One region of the Ferdinandcohnia sp. FSL W7-1320 genome, then DNA from elsewhere that is predicted to be linked to it. Evidence: riboswitches for the same ligand, from Rfam matches in the RefSeq annotation. Region 1 holds a riboswitch; each other region holds the start of a gene.
What was found. A riboswitch is a leader RNA that binds a small molecule or an ion and turns the genes downstream of it on or off. The one in region 1 is predicted to bind cobalamin.

Region 1 (4,217 bases):
CCCATGGGATGAGACGCATTGAAGTCAGAAGCTCATCAGCAGACTCTCATTTAGGACACGTATTTGATGATGGACCACGTGATAAAGGCGGGCTTCGATATTGCATTAACTCTGCAGCACTTAAATTTATCCCAACTGAAAAGCTAAATGAAGAAGGCTATGGGGAATACCTTCGGTTATTTAAATAATTTAGAAAACGTTCCTGGAGACTTCTCTAGGACGTTTTTTTATATTTAAAGCATCAATGCTACAATGGATATGGTTTTACATATATTATCAGGTGATTGTAAATGCAAAGAAGAAATCGATCTATTTACTGGTTTTTGATTATGAAATGATTATAAAACGGTATAACGGGGAGTGAAGACATGGATAAACTCATGTTGCTTTCACAAATTAATTTACTAGATGAGCTACCAGAAGAGGAATTAAAGAAGTTAGACGAAGTAACGGTAACCGTCCCTATTAAAAAAGGTACAATTATCTTAAGTCCGACTCAACAAATGAGGTCGTTGTTTTTCTTGAAAAAAGGACAGGTTCGTTTATATAAGATATCCTCAACAGGAAAGGAATTCACAATTGATCTTTTAAGTGAAGGTAATATCTTTGGAGAAACTTCTAGTTTTTCCTTAACAGAATCTAACATTTATGCAGAAGCGATGGTTGATTCCTATGTTTGCTCGCTAGCAAAGGAGCGTTTTGAACAGTTACTACGTCAACATCCCGATATTTCGTTAAAACTTATAACTATACTGACCTCAAAGTTAAAAGAAGTGTACGAAATAACAGAAAGCATTGCTTATAAAGATGTCAAATATCGAATTCTTTTACTTTTTATGCAGTTAAGTAACCGATTTGGTGTAAGAAGTGGGGAATGGCAAACAGTTGAGGTCAAGATTACTCAGCATGACATCGCAAGTATGATCGGGTCATCAAGAGAAACTGTTAGTTTATTATTAGGAGAATTAGAAAGGGAACAAGTCATTGCAAGGAAGCCATTAAAAATTAATACAGCTCTGGCTAAGAAAGTGTATGGGGTAGAGGAGGGGTAATCAATACCTACTTTCATATCATGTTTATAAAGGAAAAGGCTTGGAGCATACTATACAAAGCACAGTGATTTAAGTAGCGTTAAAAATGAAAAAGGGGTGGTGTAAGATGAAAAGGCAGCTTCCACCTGGGCAATTTGAAACAGAAAAATGGCCAATTCTGCACACAGGGGATGTTCCCGAGTTTAATGAAATCACATGGAATTTCAGACTTTTTGGAGAAGTGAAGCAAGAAAAGTCCTTATCCTATAAGGAATTCATGGAGCTTCCAAAAACCATATCAACCGTAAACATGCATTGTGTTACCACATGGTCTAAATTTGATACAACTTTTGAAGGCATTGCGCTTAGAGAGTTATTGAAATTAGTTGAAATGAATGAAAGCGTAAAATACATCAAAATTTACGGTTACTCCAATAGGGAGAGATTTGGTTATTCTGCAAACTTACCGCTAGAGCCTTTATTAGGGGACGATTCTTTATTTGTATTCCGATGGAAGGATAAAAATCATGAATGGCAAGATATTGATCTAAAACATGGTTATCCACTACGGTTTATTCCACCAGAAGAATTTTATCTATGGAAAGGCACAAAGTGGGTTTCAGGGATAGAGTTTATGAAGGAAGACGAGGCTGGTTATTGGGAAGAGCGTGGCTATTCGATGACGGCCAATCCATTTAAAGAAGAGCGATACCGTTAACACAGTTAAGTACATAAACTTTTTTATACTTTGCTTCCCATTAAATAAAATAGACGTGTTTATCGGCACGTCTATTTCCTATTAAATGATTGATTCTCAAAGGTTTTCTTCAACTGTATTGGTTAATTCTATTATACTTCATAAAAGGAACTGACATGACCTTAACTCCTATTTACAAAACAATAGGGTTGTATTATAATTTCTCAGAATACAAAAAAATGAATATTTCGCAAATAGGTTTCTTACCATTCTTCTAATGAGAGAATGTGAGACTAAGAGGGAAGTTGGTGTAAGTCCAACACGGTCCCGCCACTGTAAGCGAGGAGGAAGGTTACAAATATCCACTGTGTAAGTAACATGGGAAGGAGTAACCGACCGTTGATTCGCAAGTCAGGAGACCTGCCTATTTTGTTTTTTAAGCTTCCTCGAGGAAAGGAACGTTTAAAGTGCAAATAAATGATCATATGATACTATATTTGTTATATTAGGATTGCTTTATTGGAGTTCTAAGCAAATAACCTTTATTATGCCTTTACGAAACGCTCTTCCTGTGGAATGGCGTTTTTTTGTGTTCAAAATTTGAAGGGGGATAAAAAAATGAAGGAAATGTTGAAAAAATGGGGTCTGTTTAGTCTTATTTTTCTTTTTACCATGGGTATTGTTGCAGGTTGTGGTACAAAAGAAAAAACGGCTCAAGATGAAAAGGCTCCAAAAACCGTTGAAAATGTTGAAGGGGAGAACGCTAATCAAGAGTTCCCTATCACGATTATAGACAGTGCTGATCGAGAAGTTACGATTGATGAAGAACCTGAATCAATTGTCTCCATACAGGCAAGTAATACAGAAATTGCATTTGCACTTGGCCTAGGAGAAAAAATCATTGGAGTTTCGGATTACGATAATTATCCATCAGAAGCACTTGAAATACAAAAAGTAGGTGCACAGGATATCAATGCAGAATTGGTTCTTTCACTTCTTCCGGACCTAGCTCTTGTTACTGATTATCATTACAATACACATCCTGAAATATTAAAGCAGTTTGAAGATGCAGGAATTGATGTGATTGTCGTTGGAAGTGCTTCTTCATTTGAAGATGCGTATGAACATATAGAAATGATTGGGAAAGCTACAGGAACTGCGACTGAGGCAAACGAAATTGTGACAAATATGAAGCAACGCTTTGATGAAATCAAGGAAAAAGCTTCAGCTATTACAGATAAAAAGAAAGTCTGGGTTGAGGTTTCGCCAGCACCAGATATTTTTACAACAGGAACCAATACGTTTATTCATGAAATGCTTGAGGCAATTCAAGCTATTAATGCAGCAGAGGAGCATGAAGGGTGGGTACAGTTAACAGAGGAGGAAATTGTCCAATTAAATCCTGATGTCATCATTACAACGTATGGCTACTACATAGATAATCCAACTGAAGAAGTATATGGGCGTGAAGGCTGGTCTGAAGTTCCTGCAGTTAAAAATAAACAGGTCTTTGATGTTGATAATGATACGGTTACGAGACCAGGTCCTCGGTTAATTGAAGGAGTCGAGACTCTTGCGAAGCTTATTTATCCAGAAGTTTTTAATAAATAAAATTACGTGGTTATATATTCTAAGTGGAGGGTTTGTACTTAGTACAGCCCTCCTAGGCGTATTCATTAGTAGTGTCCACGTGCCTGTTCCAACCATTTTACATATTGTGCTAGACAACACATTTGGTTGGGGCTGGCTTAATGAGGTTGCTAGAAATGAAGAAATGATCATTTGGAATATCCGATTACCTAGGGTATTGCTGGCATTTTTTGTTGGTGCGTCTCTTGGATTAGCGGGTGCAGCATTCCAAGGATTATTACGTAACCCATTAGCGGATCCATATACAATCGGGGTTTCATCTGGTGCATCTCTTGGTGCAGTAATTGTTTTATTTTTTCAGTTTACGATTTTGGGGTTAGGAAACTTTACTCTTCCTATTGTTGCAATCGTATGTGGTTTTATTTCACTCCTTATTGTATTCGGACTTGTTCGATTGAGTAGTCGAAGCTTAGCGATTGAAACCATTATCTTGGCGGGGATAATTGTAAGTTCTTTTATTGGAGCAGTTGTTTCCCTCATTATTTCACTAAGCGACCAAGATTCAATGACTCAAATTATCTATTGGTTATATGGAAGTGTAGGACTAAGAGGCTGGAGTCATGTTCAGTTGATTCTTCCATTTATGTTGTGTGGTTCCTTTATTTTGTTCTACCATTACCGGGAGTTGAATGCGTTAGCTCTTGGGGAGGAGGCGGCAGATCATATTGGGGTTGATGTGAAGAAAGGAAAGTTGTATATCCTAATCGGAGCCTCATTATTAACGGGAGCCGCAGTTGCAGTGTCTGGATCGATTGGTTTTGTAGGACTTGTCATCCCACATTTAGTGCGTATTGTTACAGGGCCAAATCATCGCCATGTGCTACCACTTTCCCTAATGG
Region 2 (4,217 bases), 1.1 Mb from region 1:
CTTGTCCAGTTTCGAAATAAAATTGATTCGGACCTGCTGAAGTACCGTGTTTAGCCATTAGGTCTGCTGCCTCATCTAAAATAGACTTTGAAACTCCAAAATCATCATTTGTTGAATTTGTTCCAGCTAAACTTTGAAAAATGATTCCACTTGGTGCCCCTTTTTCAATAGCTTTCATTTGAGTGGCAATATGTGCTAATACACAATTTTGTGTCGGAATTTCCCACTGCCTCATAAAATCATGTGTCATGTGTAAAATCCTAGATACAGATTCTACTGAATCGTTATTAGGATTGACTCCAATTACTGCATCCCCTGCCCCGTACGAAAGTCCTTCCTTTAAAGAAGCAAGAATTCCTTCTAGATTGTCATTTGGATGGTTAGGCTGACAGCGAAAAGCTAAACGGCCTTGTTCCCCAATTGTTGTGTTGCAGTGAGCAGTCGGTCTAACTTTCTGTGAAGCCATCACCAAATCGATACTGGACATTAACTTTGCAACAGAAGAAATCATTTCACTCGTTAGCCCTTTACTAATTCGTAGCAGTTGGGAAGAACCTGTGTTGTGCGAGAGGATGTATTCCCTTAATTCACCAACTGTCCAACCCGAGATTTCTTGATAAATATATTGATTAATATCATCATAGATAATCCTTGTCACTTCGTCTGATTCATATGGAATCACTGGTTCCTTGTAAATGTCCTTTAAGGTTAACTCACTTAAAACAAATTTTGCTGCCATACGCTCCAAATTCGAACGAGCTGCAATACCCGCCATAATATCCCCAGATTTCTCCTCACTTGCTTTTGCTAAAATTTCTTTAATGGACTGAAATTGATACACTTCATTTTTCAATGTACATTTAAACATCTTTAAGCCTCCAATCTATTTACTCTTCTTCACAATTCAGGATTCAGAAAGCGCTAACAATAATAAGTTAAATAAAAAAGGCACCTTAACAACAAGCCATAAAAATGGCTTCAGTTAAGGCACCTTTACCTGAACGTTTCACTTTTTAACAATTATAGCAAAGAGTGTAAAAACTTGAAAGGTTGTTTTTCGTAATGTTATATAATTGCAGGTTTGATCACTTTTCTATTTTATTCGACCGATAATCCATTCCAAACAATTTATATTTTTTCAGAGACCCCGGTAGCATCTTAAGCAATCCAACCGGCAATTTCTCGCAGTCTGCTTTCGACCTTTTAAAGCGGAACAACTCCTTTACCAATCTCTAACATAACGAGGGACGATTCAATTGTTACGTTTTTGTTTTTCGTTAAGCAAGGTCTCCAAAATTTCCATAAACCTACTTCGAATGTCGTCATTGTTTTGGTATTCGTAAGCTCAGCTGCAATCCATTTTTCCCGTCCCTCTTATACCAAGGTAGTTTCGGGCTCCCATTTTGTTTTCCAATCTCGGAGCGAATTACCATCATAGGCTATTATCCGGCTACATCGGTTATTCTCTTCTCCTACTTACTTCCTTCCCGAGAAGGCACCGCCAATAACGAGTTGCATTTCCAGTCCCCTTCATACTGCATTGATAATAAAACACCCTGACCATGTGAAACCGAATCCTCCCAAAAGGTTTTTAAAGCTAAGTATTTTGATACTATGTAGCGAATGACACCCACATGGGTAATGACAAGAATATGCTTCCTCTCATTAGTTGGACGTTCCATTACTTGTAGAAATAAATCATGGAGAAAGGCATCAATTCTTGATTTGAAGGTTTCCGCTGCCTCACCGTTTGGTATTGGTATTGCTTCCCAATCATCAAGCCACTCCTGCTAACGTGGCTCATTTTTTAAGTGATGATATGTTTTTCCCTCCCAATCACCAAAGTCTATTTCTCTTAATCTTGAATCTATAGTAGCTTCCGTCGAAATATTTAAATAATCAAATGTTTCTTGGCACCGTCGTAAATCACTAGTAAAGATAGAATCAAATTCCTGCTTTACTAAATCTCTTTTTAACTCTAAAAGTTGATGTAGTTCACTTTTTATAACTTGTCGGTCCGCATGCCCTAAATACCGTTTTTCCTGATTCCAGTCGGTTATCCCATGACGAACGAGAAATAAGTCCACATTATAGCAAGTCCCCATAATTCGCCTCCTTCTATTACGGTACCAAGTAAATCTCCATCTGTGCCTTTAAGATCCCATTATCGATCTGATAATAGAAGAACAAAACTCAATTAGCTATTTTCCCCTCCTGTTTTTGAACGCCCAAAAACGCTTTCCCTCAGGAAAGCGTTGTGAAAAGGCAATTTATATACTGCTCGTATATAAAACTTGCAATCTATCTATTAAATAGCAAACATATATTATTTAGAGATTGCCGCTCTTTAAACATTCCTTTCCTCGAGGAAGCTTAAACAAAACAAATAGGCAGGTCTCCTGACTTGCAAATTAACGGTTGGATACTCCTTCCCATGCTAGTTGCACAGTGGATAAAACGTAACCTTCCTCCTTGCTTACAGTGGCGGGACCGTGTTGGAATTGCACCAACTTCCCTCTTAGTCTTAATTGGCTCACTAGGAGCACATTAAGAAACCTATTTGTTAATATTCGTTTTTTTATTCTAACTGCATTATAGTCCAATCATATACATTTGTAAAATATTGTTACTTCCGAAGCAAAGTAAATCGTAAGGTAATTTGAACCTACTTAAATTACTTTAGTTACATATGGTATTCGGATAAACACTATCAAAATAGACCTTATGTTAATCCAATGATTCTACGGTAGATTAGAGATTGCCATTCACGTCCACCCCATCTATCCAGTAAAGTCTCCTTACACTATATATATTTAAAAATATTTTAATCTCTAAAGTAAAAACTGTGACAATCATAAAATAGTTGTCACAGCCATTTATTTTAGAGCAATGTTTTATTCACCCAACTGTTGAATTTGATCTATTGTATTCGTTACATTCTGCAACGTTTGAAATAACTCACTATTTTCGAGTAGAGCTGGATCTAATTGTCCATTTTCGATATTATCTAAATAAAGGTTAATGCCTTCCTCTGCTTGCTGGTTATAATCAACGATTTGTTGATGAAGGTCCTCTGCGACTCCTGGTGGCTGAAGTGAGTTAAATGAATCCATGTCTTCCTGCATTTCAGTTAGCATTGTTTCAAGATCTGCTCTTGCTTGCTCATCGGTAACAGCCTGTTCTGCTAGGCTAGGAGCCTCGTTAACAAAAGTACTAACCTCATTGACATAATCTGTTGCCTCATTCACATACGATAATGTATTATTAACATCCTCTAGGACGGAACAAGCCCCAAGAAATAGTAACCCTATTAAAGAAAAAACTAAAAATCGTTTCTTCACTCTATCCCCTCCTATTTTTTTCATACTATATATACGATACAAAACGGGAAAGGTTTCATTTTTCTTAAACTGACCCTTGTCTCCAAACTTTAGTAAAAATACGAATGATCAAAAAGAACAATGTGCTTGCGATTCCCGATTCCATCACCTTTCAAATCCCAATATGGTAAAAAGTCAACTTTGATATGGTCGATATATAGTGGTTCATCCATGAGATGATGAAAAACATCATCTTCTCGTTCAGTTCCACTATATTCGATGACAATATCCAAATCACTTTCGGCATGAAAATTGCTGTATAAACGACTCCCGATAATGGCTATCTTTATTATTTCAAGATCAAAATCGTCAAGTGTCTCGTTAACATGAGACATGATCATTGATGCTATTTCACTCTTGGAATATTGACTTAACCCGTACACCTCAACAGTACCCAGAAAGACACCTCTATTCTTCTTTTAAATAATGTATACAACTTTAGTAGTAACCGTGTGTCCCAATTTTTAGTTTTTCCTTTAGGACACTCATCACTTATTGACTGTCCACTCTGTGTGATAACCATTAAGAAGTAATGAGGTAACCTTGGTTTTGAATGTCTACATTAAATTGGATATCCATTTTCAAATTTGTATAGTATTTTGTTCTCCAATTTTTTAATTCCTTACGTGTTAATTCTCTCCGAAAGAATTGACCTATTCCAAAAATATCTGCCTTATTCTCTTTTGTTTTTGAAATCATATTGTTAAATCGTTCACTAAGTGCTTGGTTTAATTCCCTTTTAATTTCATTTAGAGACGGCTCTCCTCTTGTTTCCAATATCACTACCTTCAACTTAATTTTGCTTTTTAAGAAGGGTTGGTTGTTATGCATCGAACC
Region 3 (4,217 bases), 1.5 Mb from region 1:
TTTGTGAGATCAGCTTGTTTAACGGATATCGTATTCAAATCGACAACATTATCAAGCATCCTAACCTGAATTCGAATTAAACGTTCAAGTACCTCGTCCCCAATAGCTCTTGGTAGATTGACAGATGAGAGATTACAAACCACAAATTTACCTGGTTTTCGAATGATCACAATATTTCCTTCATCGTCAATATACTCCTTCGTAATCGCAGTTGCGGACATGTTTTGTGCGATTTCTGTACATAAATTACTACAGAAAATCGAAGTACGTCCTGTTCCTAGAAGGTGCTTGTTTGGATTCTGGCGATTTACTTCATCACGATAAAACATATATGGTGTACCTGTTTCTAGTTGAGCAATCATGATCCTTGCCATGACATCCATCGCACGATAGGATTTCCGTGGTAAAAGTGGATGGTTCACAGCTTCCAAGTATTTTTCGGTAAAGTATTTATTATCATGTTCATCGTAAAAGTCCTCGAGCCCTAATGGATTTCCTTGCTCATCTCTCCAGCCCATGATTTGCTTTACTTCATGTGGACAAAAAGTTTGCCATTCCCCAATACTTCTGCCGTTTTCATCTACCTCTTGCAGCTTTTCCATAAACAAATCAGGTACCGAAACCCCCGTAAAGATGTCGTGAGCTTTACGACGTTCATCTCCATTATTTGTCTTTAAATCTAGAAAACCATTCATAATATCTTTGTGGAAGAGATCTAAATAGATGGCGATTGCTCCTTGTCGTTGTCCTAATTGATCAACACTTACTGCTGTATCATTGATAAGGCGAATCCAAGGAACGATTCCGGATGAATTTCCTTTGAATTTCTTTATGTCAGACCCTAACGCGCGAACCTTGCCATAGTATACGCCAATTCCACCACCATCTTTTGATAATCTAGCAATATCCCAATTGTTTAAATAAATTCCATCAAGTGAGTCCTCAACAGTATCAATGAAACAAGAGGACAACTGGCCAAAGCTTTTACCTGCATTTGATAGAGTTGGTGTGGCGACTGTCATATATAAATTACTTAATGCCCAATAGGCTTCTTTCACGTAAGTAAGTCGAACCTCCCTTTCCTCATGCTCCATTAATGTCATTGCAATTATCATGAATCGCTCCTGTGGAAGTTCGTAAATATTTCTTTCATAATCCCTTGCAAGATACCGATCCGCTAATAAAAATAAACCGATGTATGTAAACAAATGATCTTTATCTGGATCAATTACATCTCCTAGTTCAAGTATCTCTTCCTTAGAATAGGAGTTTAATAATTCATCAGAATATATTCCTTTTGATGTAAGTTCCTGTAGCAACTCATACAAACTTCCGTATTTTAGAGCCCTGTTGTAATTTCGATTCGTTGCAGCTTTTTCATACAGTTCATTTAAATAGAGATTAGCCGCTAAATATGTCCAGTTGGGTTGATCCATGGCAATTTTGTTTAAGGAATAAAAAAGTGCATGCTGGTTCGCTTCAACTGTATTAAAATTTATTTCCTGCAGTTTGTTTCGAATTTCGGTAGTGTCAAGCTGGTAGGTACTTTCTGCATATTCAAGCGAGTGTAAAATGGAATCCAATTCCCCTTGTGTTGTATTATTCATCTATTTCTCTCCCTTAACAATTTATTCGTTAAAATAAAAAATCCGCCCAATTCAATTGAGCGGATGAAACGATAACATCAAGAGAGCACAAGAGTTGCTCTACCTGTCGCCACCGTTTCATCTTCCCAATCCCCGAAGAAGGTGAAACATCTTAAGAAAAGACAGGTCTCCTGACTCATGCGTCGCTCTACTTTGAACCCTTCCCATATAAGTACCTTTATTTAAGTTATCTTATACAGTGGTCTGTTCATTTCGTCAGCATTTACAGTTGCGGGGGCAGTTCTGGATTTTCACCAGATTCCCTTTTAAGCACAAATGGCATCTTTTCCCCAAGGCTAAACACAATATGTAGTTGTTAACATTCAAATTCTATCAATATATACTATCACATTTAATAATAAGGGACACCTATTATTTTAGCAAGACAAAAATTGACAATTATTTCTCGAGAAATAATACCATGAGCTCTTCATCCCGATATTGTCCATTGTATTTAATGCCCTTTTTATCTACAGCAAATGTTTGAAAACCTAGTTTTTTGTACAATTCTTTAGCTGGTTTATTCTCCGCATCTACTGTTAAATATATCTGCTCGATTTCAGGGAGATTTACTGCCATTTTAATAGCTTCATTTAGCAATGCATTTGCAATTCCCTTGCCTCTTTTTTCATCATCAACATACATCGCCACAATATTAGCCCTATGTCTTATTTTTCGCCGTGTTTCCCTGACTAAGGTTACCATACCCACTAAATGTTCTCCTTCGAATGCCCCAAACGTTATTATTTCTTCAGATTGAAAACTTTTCTTGTACTCTCCTATTGGGTTATCTTTATTTTTTGCTTCATCATACGTAACTAAAAATGCATCAGGGTCAGTTGTTAGAGCTTGTAATCGCAACCTAAAATAGCTTTCAGCATCCTCTGGCAAAAGTCTTCTGATAAACAAAACGCACCTCCGAAAAGAACATTCGTTCTTGTATTTTGTATTATATTTAATTATAATGATTCATGAGGAAAAAATATACAATCGTGTATGATTTCTTTAGTAAATAGAAAACATAGTGTAGGGCAACTTGCTGATATTAAAAAGGAGTGTTTTGTGAATGAAAGGACAAGCGACACCTTATTTAATGTTTAATGGGAATGCGAAAGAAGCCTTGGAATATTATCAGGAAATATTTAAGGGCGAAATATTGGATGTTCAAACATATGCTCAAGCAGGCTATGAAACTCAGGATTGGGCTAATGACCGACTTATTCATGGTAAGTTCAAAAAGAACGAACTCTTACTAATGGTATCAGATGACTCTCCCGACCAAAGTGTATCCTTTGGAAACAATATCTCTTTAGTTTTGGAATTTGAAAGTGAAGAGGAAATTACGAAAACCTACAATGACCTAAAGCAAAAAGGCACTGTGTTCATGGAATTACAGGATACTTTTTGGGGGGCAAAATATGCAAAAGTAAAGGACCAATTCGGGATTATTTGGGACTTAAACTATGAAATGAAGTAGATTAAATTCCCCTAGCTTCTAGGGGAATTATTTTTTATTTCTTCCATTCATGTTTTAGCAGCCCATAAAAGTACATATCAAATCGCTTCCCGTCACGCTCTAGAAATTCTCTTGATGTGCCTTCTCTAACAAATCCCAACTTTTCATATAAGGCGATGGCCCTCTCATTATACTGAAAAACGGTTAATTGGATTCTATGAAGATTTAACTCTTTGAAAGCAAAATCCAACACGAGTTGCATGGCTTCGTATCCAAGCCCTCGATTACGGTTTCCTTCTCCACCAATTGCGATTGCAAGCCAAGCATTTCGATGTGGCCAAATAATGCTGTCAATGTCCACAAATCCAACTAATTTCTCTGTCTCCAATTCTTTAATCCCAAAAACAAACTCCTTCTCGTTTTTCTGCTCAACCCACTCTTTAAAAGCAGAAGGATGTTTAGGGAAAGATGGTAAAGTATCTAGATTTCTAAGAAACTCTTGGTCCTCATACCAACTTACAATAATCGGTACATCATCTTCTTTAATTCTGACAAGCTGAACCTTTTTTCCTCTTAACAAGCTGTACGTAATCATTCGAATAACTCCCTTATTTTACTAAGAAAGTAATTCAACAATTTTTGTAAAAATCCTTTAGAAATATTTATTAGGTCATTTAAATAAAAGAGGCTGGGACAAAACCCTCCTCTGAAATGAAAAAGCCTGTGGAATTTTACCATGAGTAAAATTTCACAGGCTTTGATTATTTTTAAATAAAAAATAAGGACATTCTTTGTTAAAATTAAGTTACCACACCAAATCCAAACAGAAAGAAGTGTCCTTATGTTTAAAGATTATAACATGAATCAATTAATTTTGCCTTTAAATTTAGAAGTAAAATTACAAGAGAATGATATTGCCTTCCATGTACATAACTTAGTTGAAAGTATTCCAGCTGAAGCACTTGAACCATTTCTTCGAAATGAAGGTTGCCCTGCTTATCATCCACGCATGATGTTAAAAATTATCTTATGTGCGTATTCGCAGTCTGTCTTTTCTGGACGTAAAATCGAGGCGCTTTTAAAAGATAGTATCCGTATGATGTGGCTTTCCCAAG
Region 4 (4,217 bases), 430 kb from region 1:
TGCAAGCATATTAAATAGTATGGCGGACGGAGTTATCACTTTAAATCGTGATGGCACGATATTGGTAACAAACCCTCCTGCAGAACGCTTTTTGCAAGCTTGGTATTACCAACAAGGTATGTATCAGGACGTTGGTCAGGAGCTTCCACCAGAGGTCAAGGATTTATTTCAACGTTCCGTTACATTTGAAAAGGAGCAATTTATTGAAATTAGTCTTCAAGGTAGAACATGGGTTATTTTAATGAGTCCGCTTTACAATCAGACGTATATAAGGGGTGCCGTTGCAGTACTTCGCGATATGACGGAGGAAAGACGTTTGGACAAGCTACGTGAAGATTTTATTGCAAATGTTTCTCACGAACTGCGAACTCCGATCGCAATGCTCCAGGGCTATAGTGAAGCAATTATGGATGACATAGCGAGCTCCGAGGAGGAGCGAAAGGAAATTACCAAAGTCATCTATGATGAGTCATTAAGAATGGGTCGACTTGTCAACGAATTATTAGATTTAGCTAGAATGCAATCAGGGAATATTACCTTAAATAAAGAAAAAGTTGATTTCGATACCCTTATTAATCGTGTGATTCGGAAATTTCAAGGTTTAGCTAAGGATAATCAAATAACTCTAACTGCAAAAAAGGTAGACGAAATTGGTGAAATTTATATAGACTCTGATCGCATTGAGCAAGTTTTTACAAACTTAATTGATAATGCGATTAGACATACCGATGAAAATGGTCAGGTTGAAGTACATGTTACTGGTCAAGAAACCTCAATAAAAGTTGATATTAAAGATACAGGTTCTGGTATTCCAGAAGAAGATTTACCTTTTGTATTTGAACGTTTCTATAAAGCGGACAAGGCTAGAACAAGAGGGAAATCTGGTACTGGTTTAGGGCTTGCGATTGTAAAAAACATTGTTAGTGCACACAACGGGAATATATCAGTCCATAGTAAGCTTGGTGAAGGAACGACATTTACATTCGTAATCCCTCGAAAAAGTGAATAATTTGAAAGAACATGGCGAAGATTCTTGTTCCATAAGAAACAATTTCCTTGTAAAATAAAAACTCTTCTTGTAATATAGGGATTGTTAAATAGAAAATTAAATATTTATTGAATCTTAGGTGTCAGAGAATGTAGATATTTCTTTATTCTCTCTAAGACTTAAAAGGGAATCTGGTGTAAATCCAGAACTGCCCCCGCAACTGTAAAAGTGGACGAAATGAGAAAAACCACTGTATGACTGGATGGCAAATGCTGTTCAACATATGGGAAGGACTCAAAGTAGGAAGAAGCTTAAGTCAGTAGACCTGCCTAATTCATTCCTTTTTTAATTCTCCGGGGTGCGGGAATTTGCGTTAAAACACCATGCTTTTTTGTTGTTTTTCTGTTATATCTTCAAAGCTCACCCCAAGGGTGAGCTTTTATTATTTTATTCCGCAGAAGCAAGACACTTCTGCGAAATAAAATAATAGCCTCCGGCGGATAACACGACTTTTCAAAGGAAATTTTCGATCTGTAAGATCAAAGACTAAGAACGCCACATCCTGTGGCAACGTCTTTATGACCCACTTCCTGTGGGCCTAAAACTCGGGCGCAAATACGCCAAGGCGCATTTGATTCGATGTTAGGTGCATAACACACTTATTCATACACATATTTTAACAAAAGGGGAGCTAGAAACATGAAAAAACTATTAGTTTCTTTACTATCATTGGGAATTTTATTTGGATGCAGCAATGCCCCATCTACAAATGAATCTTCCAACAACAAAGCTGAAACTGTAGATAAAGAAGAAGCAGCAGAGATTGTTACAGTCGTTATATCCAAAAACAATGGTGAAGAAATCATTGAAGAAAAAGAAATTAAAATTGAATCAGGAAAAGAAGTTACAGTTATGGACATCATGGAAGCAAACTTTGACGTCGAAACACAATTCGATGGTGCTTTTGTTGCCAGCATTAATGGCGTTGCAGGAAGTGAAGAAGAAAAGACATCATGGTTTTATTCTGTTAATGGTGAAGAAGCTATGGTAGGAGCTAATGAATACAAATTAGAGCCTGAAGATAAGATCGAATTCGATCTCCATAAGTGGGAATAATGAATTTATCCGTTAAAAACTTAACGCTCTTATCGATGCTAATCGCATTGTCCGTTGTAGGTCGTATTACATTTACATTCCTTCCGAATGTTCAGCCTATGACAGCGATTATCGTGATAACTAGCTTATTTTTGGGTCCCATCTATGGTGTGATTGTTGCTGTTTTTGGTTCTATATTAACGAATCTTGTAATGGGAATGGGTTTATGGACTATTGGCCAAATCATAGCATGGGGGATAATTGGGTTAATCAGCGGTGCATTACGAAAGTATCGAGATCGAATTCCTGTCATATTATTAGCCATATATGCAGTATTCTGTGGTTTCTTATATGGCTTTGTCATCTCAATTCCTCTCTATTTATTCTCGGGTAAGTTCTTTGCCTATTACTTAGCTGGATTACCATTTGATATGAGTCATGCAATTGGAAACGGAGTATTTTTTCTCATACTATATCCAATCTTGAGATTACTATTTTTAAAAAATGTAACAATTGCAAAGTAAGGAAGAATATTACCAAAATATTCTTCCTTTTTTTATTAATTCATACTATATTGGGAGTGTAACTTTTTTTATAAAACATTCGACTAATGAAATGAACGGGAGGATTTGCAAATGGATTCCTTGTTTGAGGAACTATATGAAAAGTATCATCACGATGTCTTCTCCTTCTTATTTTATATGGTAAAAAATCGTGAACAAGCTGAAGATCTCGTTCAGGAAGTTTATATAAGAGTTTTAAAATCATATGATAGATTCGAAGGAAAAAGTAGTGAAAAAACATGGTTGTTTTCAATTGCAAGACATGTCGCGATTGATTCGTTCCGGAAACAAAAAGGGTGGAAACAGCGAATAATGGATTCCTTTGATTGGAGTCGTCAAGAGGTAAAAGATTTTGCACCACTTCCGGAAGAAATAGCATTGCAAAATGAACAAGTTCAAATGATGTACCGTTGCTTGGAAAACTGTACAACAGATCAGCGTATGGTACTGATATTACGATATATCCAATCACTTTCGATTGCAGAGACTGCTGAAGCTTTAGGGTGGACGGAGAGTAAAGTCAAGACAACTCAGCACAGAGGTCTAAAGGTATTAAAGAAGTATATGGAGGAATCAGGCGTAAAGGAGGGGATAGATGATGAAAAAATCAAAGTGGAGTGATGAACAACTCGAGCAGATGCTTACGCAAATGCCAGGTGTAAAAGACAAACGGAAGCCACAAGAGATTTATCAAAATATAACCCTTAAAATGAATAAGAAAAAGAGAAAAATGTGGCTTGTCCCTACCCTTGCATCTGCAGCAGCAGCGCTTCTATTATTCATCTTAGCTCCTTCTTTCATTAATAATATGAACAGTTCAAGCTTCGACTCAGCACAAATGGCAAGAGAAAATACAAACATTACTATGGATTCAGAGAATAGAGAAGCATCATCAAAGGACGAATCATTTAGCACATTGCAAAAAGAAGAGGAACCACAACAAGATGAAGAGGCTGGAATATATTCATTTGAGGGACAGCCAAGCAATAGTTACGCTGTAAAAACTGTAGGGGAAAATGAAGTCCTTCTAACATATGGTGTGTATTTGGGCGGTGTAATGTTTCCTTCTGTCGTTTCGGTAATCGTCGATTCTAACGGGGAAAATGTTGTTGAACAATGGCAAAAGACAGTTCCAAGAGTAAATGAAGTTATTCGTAAAAACAAGGAATGGGGCATTGACGAAATATCAAATTCATATTTTGAGGATTTTTCAGAAGTTGTAACGAAAGACAATTCAAAAGCTGTAAGGGTGGACGTAAATAACTCAATTAATACTGAGTCTTTTGCTACTGCTGAAGCTGCAGAATTTTCACATACAATTAGTTCGTTCCGTTATTTGTTAGAAGACTATCAACATGTTGAACTTTTCCAAAATAATCAACAAGGAATTACTATCGGGCAAACGGGTATCATTGAGAATTATATTGATGTTGAAAAAGATACCAAAAAGGCATACCTGTATTATATAAATGATAGTTCAGACCGCAAAATATTAGCTTTAACTTATGAGGATTTTAATACGATTGAACAAGCACTGGAAGCTATGAAAGTGGAGGCTAAACAAGGCGATT

Region 2: another riboswitch for cobalamin. It lies ahead of NST91_RS17350 (histidine phosphatase family protein); the one in region 1 lies ahead of NST91_RS12230 (ABC transporter substrate-binding protein).
Region 3: another riboswitch for cobalamin. It lies ahead of NST91_RS19160 (ribonucleoside-diphosphate reductase subunit alpha); the one in region 1 lies ahead of NST91_RS12230 (ABC transporter substrate-binding protein).
Region 4: another riboswitch for cobalamin. It lies ahead of NST91_RS09965 (DUF4430 domain-containing protein); the one in region 1 lies ahead of NST91_RS12230 (ABC transporter substrate-binding protein).

Annotation. Positions count from the first base shown of each region.
Region 1 covers NZ_JBBPAM010000001.1:2,414,909-2,419,125, forward strand. Annotated here, with positions in the region: gene msrA (peptide-methionine (S)-S-oxide reductase MsrA) at 1-188, shown strand, start outside; gene NST91_RS12220 (Crp/Fnr family transcriptional regulator) at 369-1,052, shown strand; gene NST91_RS12225 (molybdopterin-dependent oxidoreductase) at 1,159-1,749, shown strand; cobalamin riboswitch at 1,968-2,170, shown strand; gene NST91_RS12230 (ABC transporter substrate-binding protein) at 2,347-3,339, shown strand; gene NST91_RS12235 (FecCD family ABC transporter permease) at 3,302-4,217, shown strand, end outside.
Region 2 covers NZ_JBBPAM010000001.1:3,502,840-3,507,056, forward strand. Annotated here, with positions in the region: gene NST91_RS17345 (ethanolamine ammonia-lyase subunit EutB) at 1-868, opposite strand, end outside; partial or broken gene NST91_RS17350 (histidine phosphatase family protein) at 1,473-2,105, opposite strand; cobalamin riboswitch at 2,373-2,575, opposite strand; gene NST91_RS17355 (DUF6376 family protein) at 2,895-3,341, opposite strand; gene NST91_RS17360 (nucleotidyltransferase domain-containing protein) at 3,431-3,763, opposite strand; gene NST91_RS17365 (Ger(x)C family spore germination protein) at 3,903-4,217, opposite strand, start outside.
Region 3 covers NZ_JBBPAM010000001.1:3,881,017-3,885,233, forward strand. Annotated here, with positions in the region: gene NST91_RS19160 (ribonucleoside-diphosphate reductase subunit alpha) at 1-1,607, opposite strand, end outside; cobalamin riboswitch at 1,751-1,948, opposite strand; gene NST91_RS19165 (GNAT family N-acetyltransferase) at 2,046-2,555, opposite strand; gene NST91_RS19170 (VOC family protein) at 2,713-3,123, shown strand; gene NST91_RS19175 (GNAT family N-acetyltransferase) at 3,158-3,697, opposite strand; gene NST91_RS19180 (IS1182 family transposase) at 3,944-4,217, shown strand, end outside.
Region 4 covers NZ_JBBPAM010000001.1:1,981,826-1,986,042, forward strand. Annotated here, with positions in the region: gene NST91_RS09960 (ATP-binding protein) at 1-1,009, shown strand, start outside; cobalamin riboswitch at 1,111-1,335, shown strand; gene NST91_RS09965 (DUF4430 domain-containing protein) at 1,688-2,104, shown strand; gene NST91_RS09970 (ECF transporter S component) at 2,104-2,607, shown strand; gene sigX (RNA polymerase sigma factor SigX) at 2,719-3,267, shown strand; gene NST91_RS09980 (RsiX family anti-sigma factor) at 3,242-4,217, shown strand, end outside.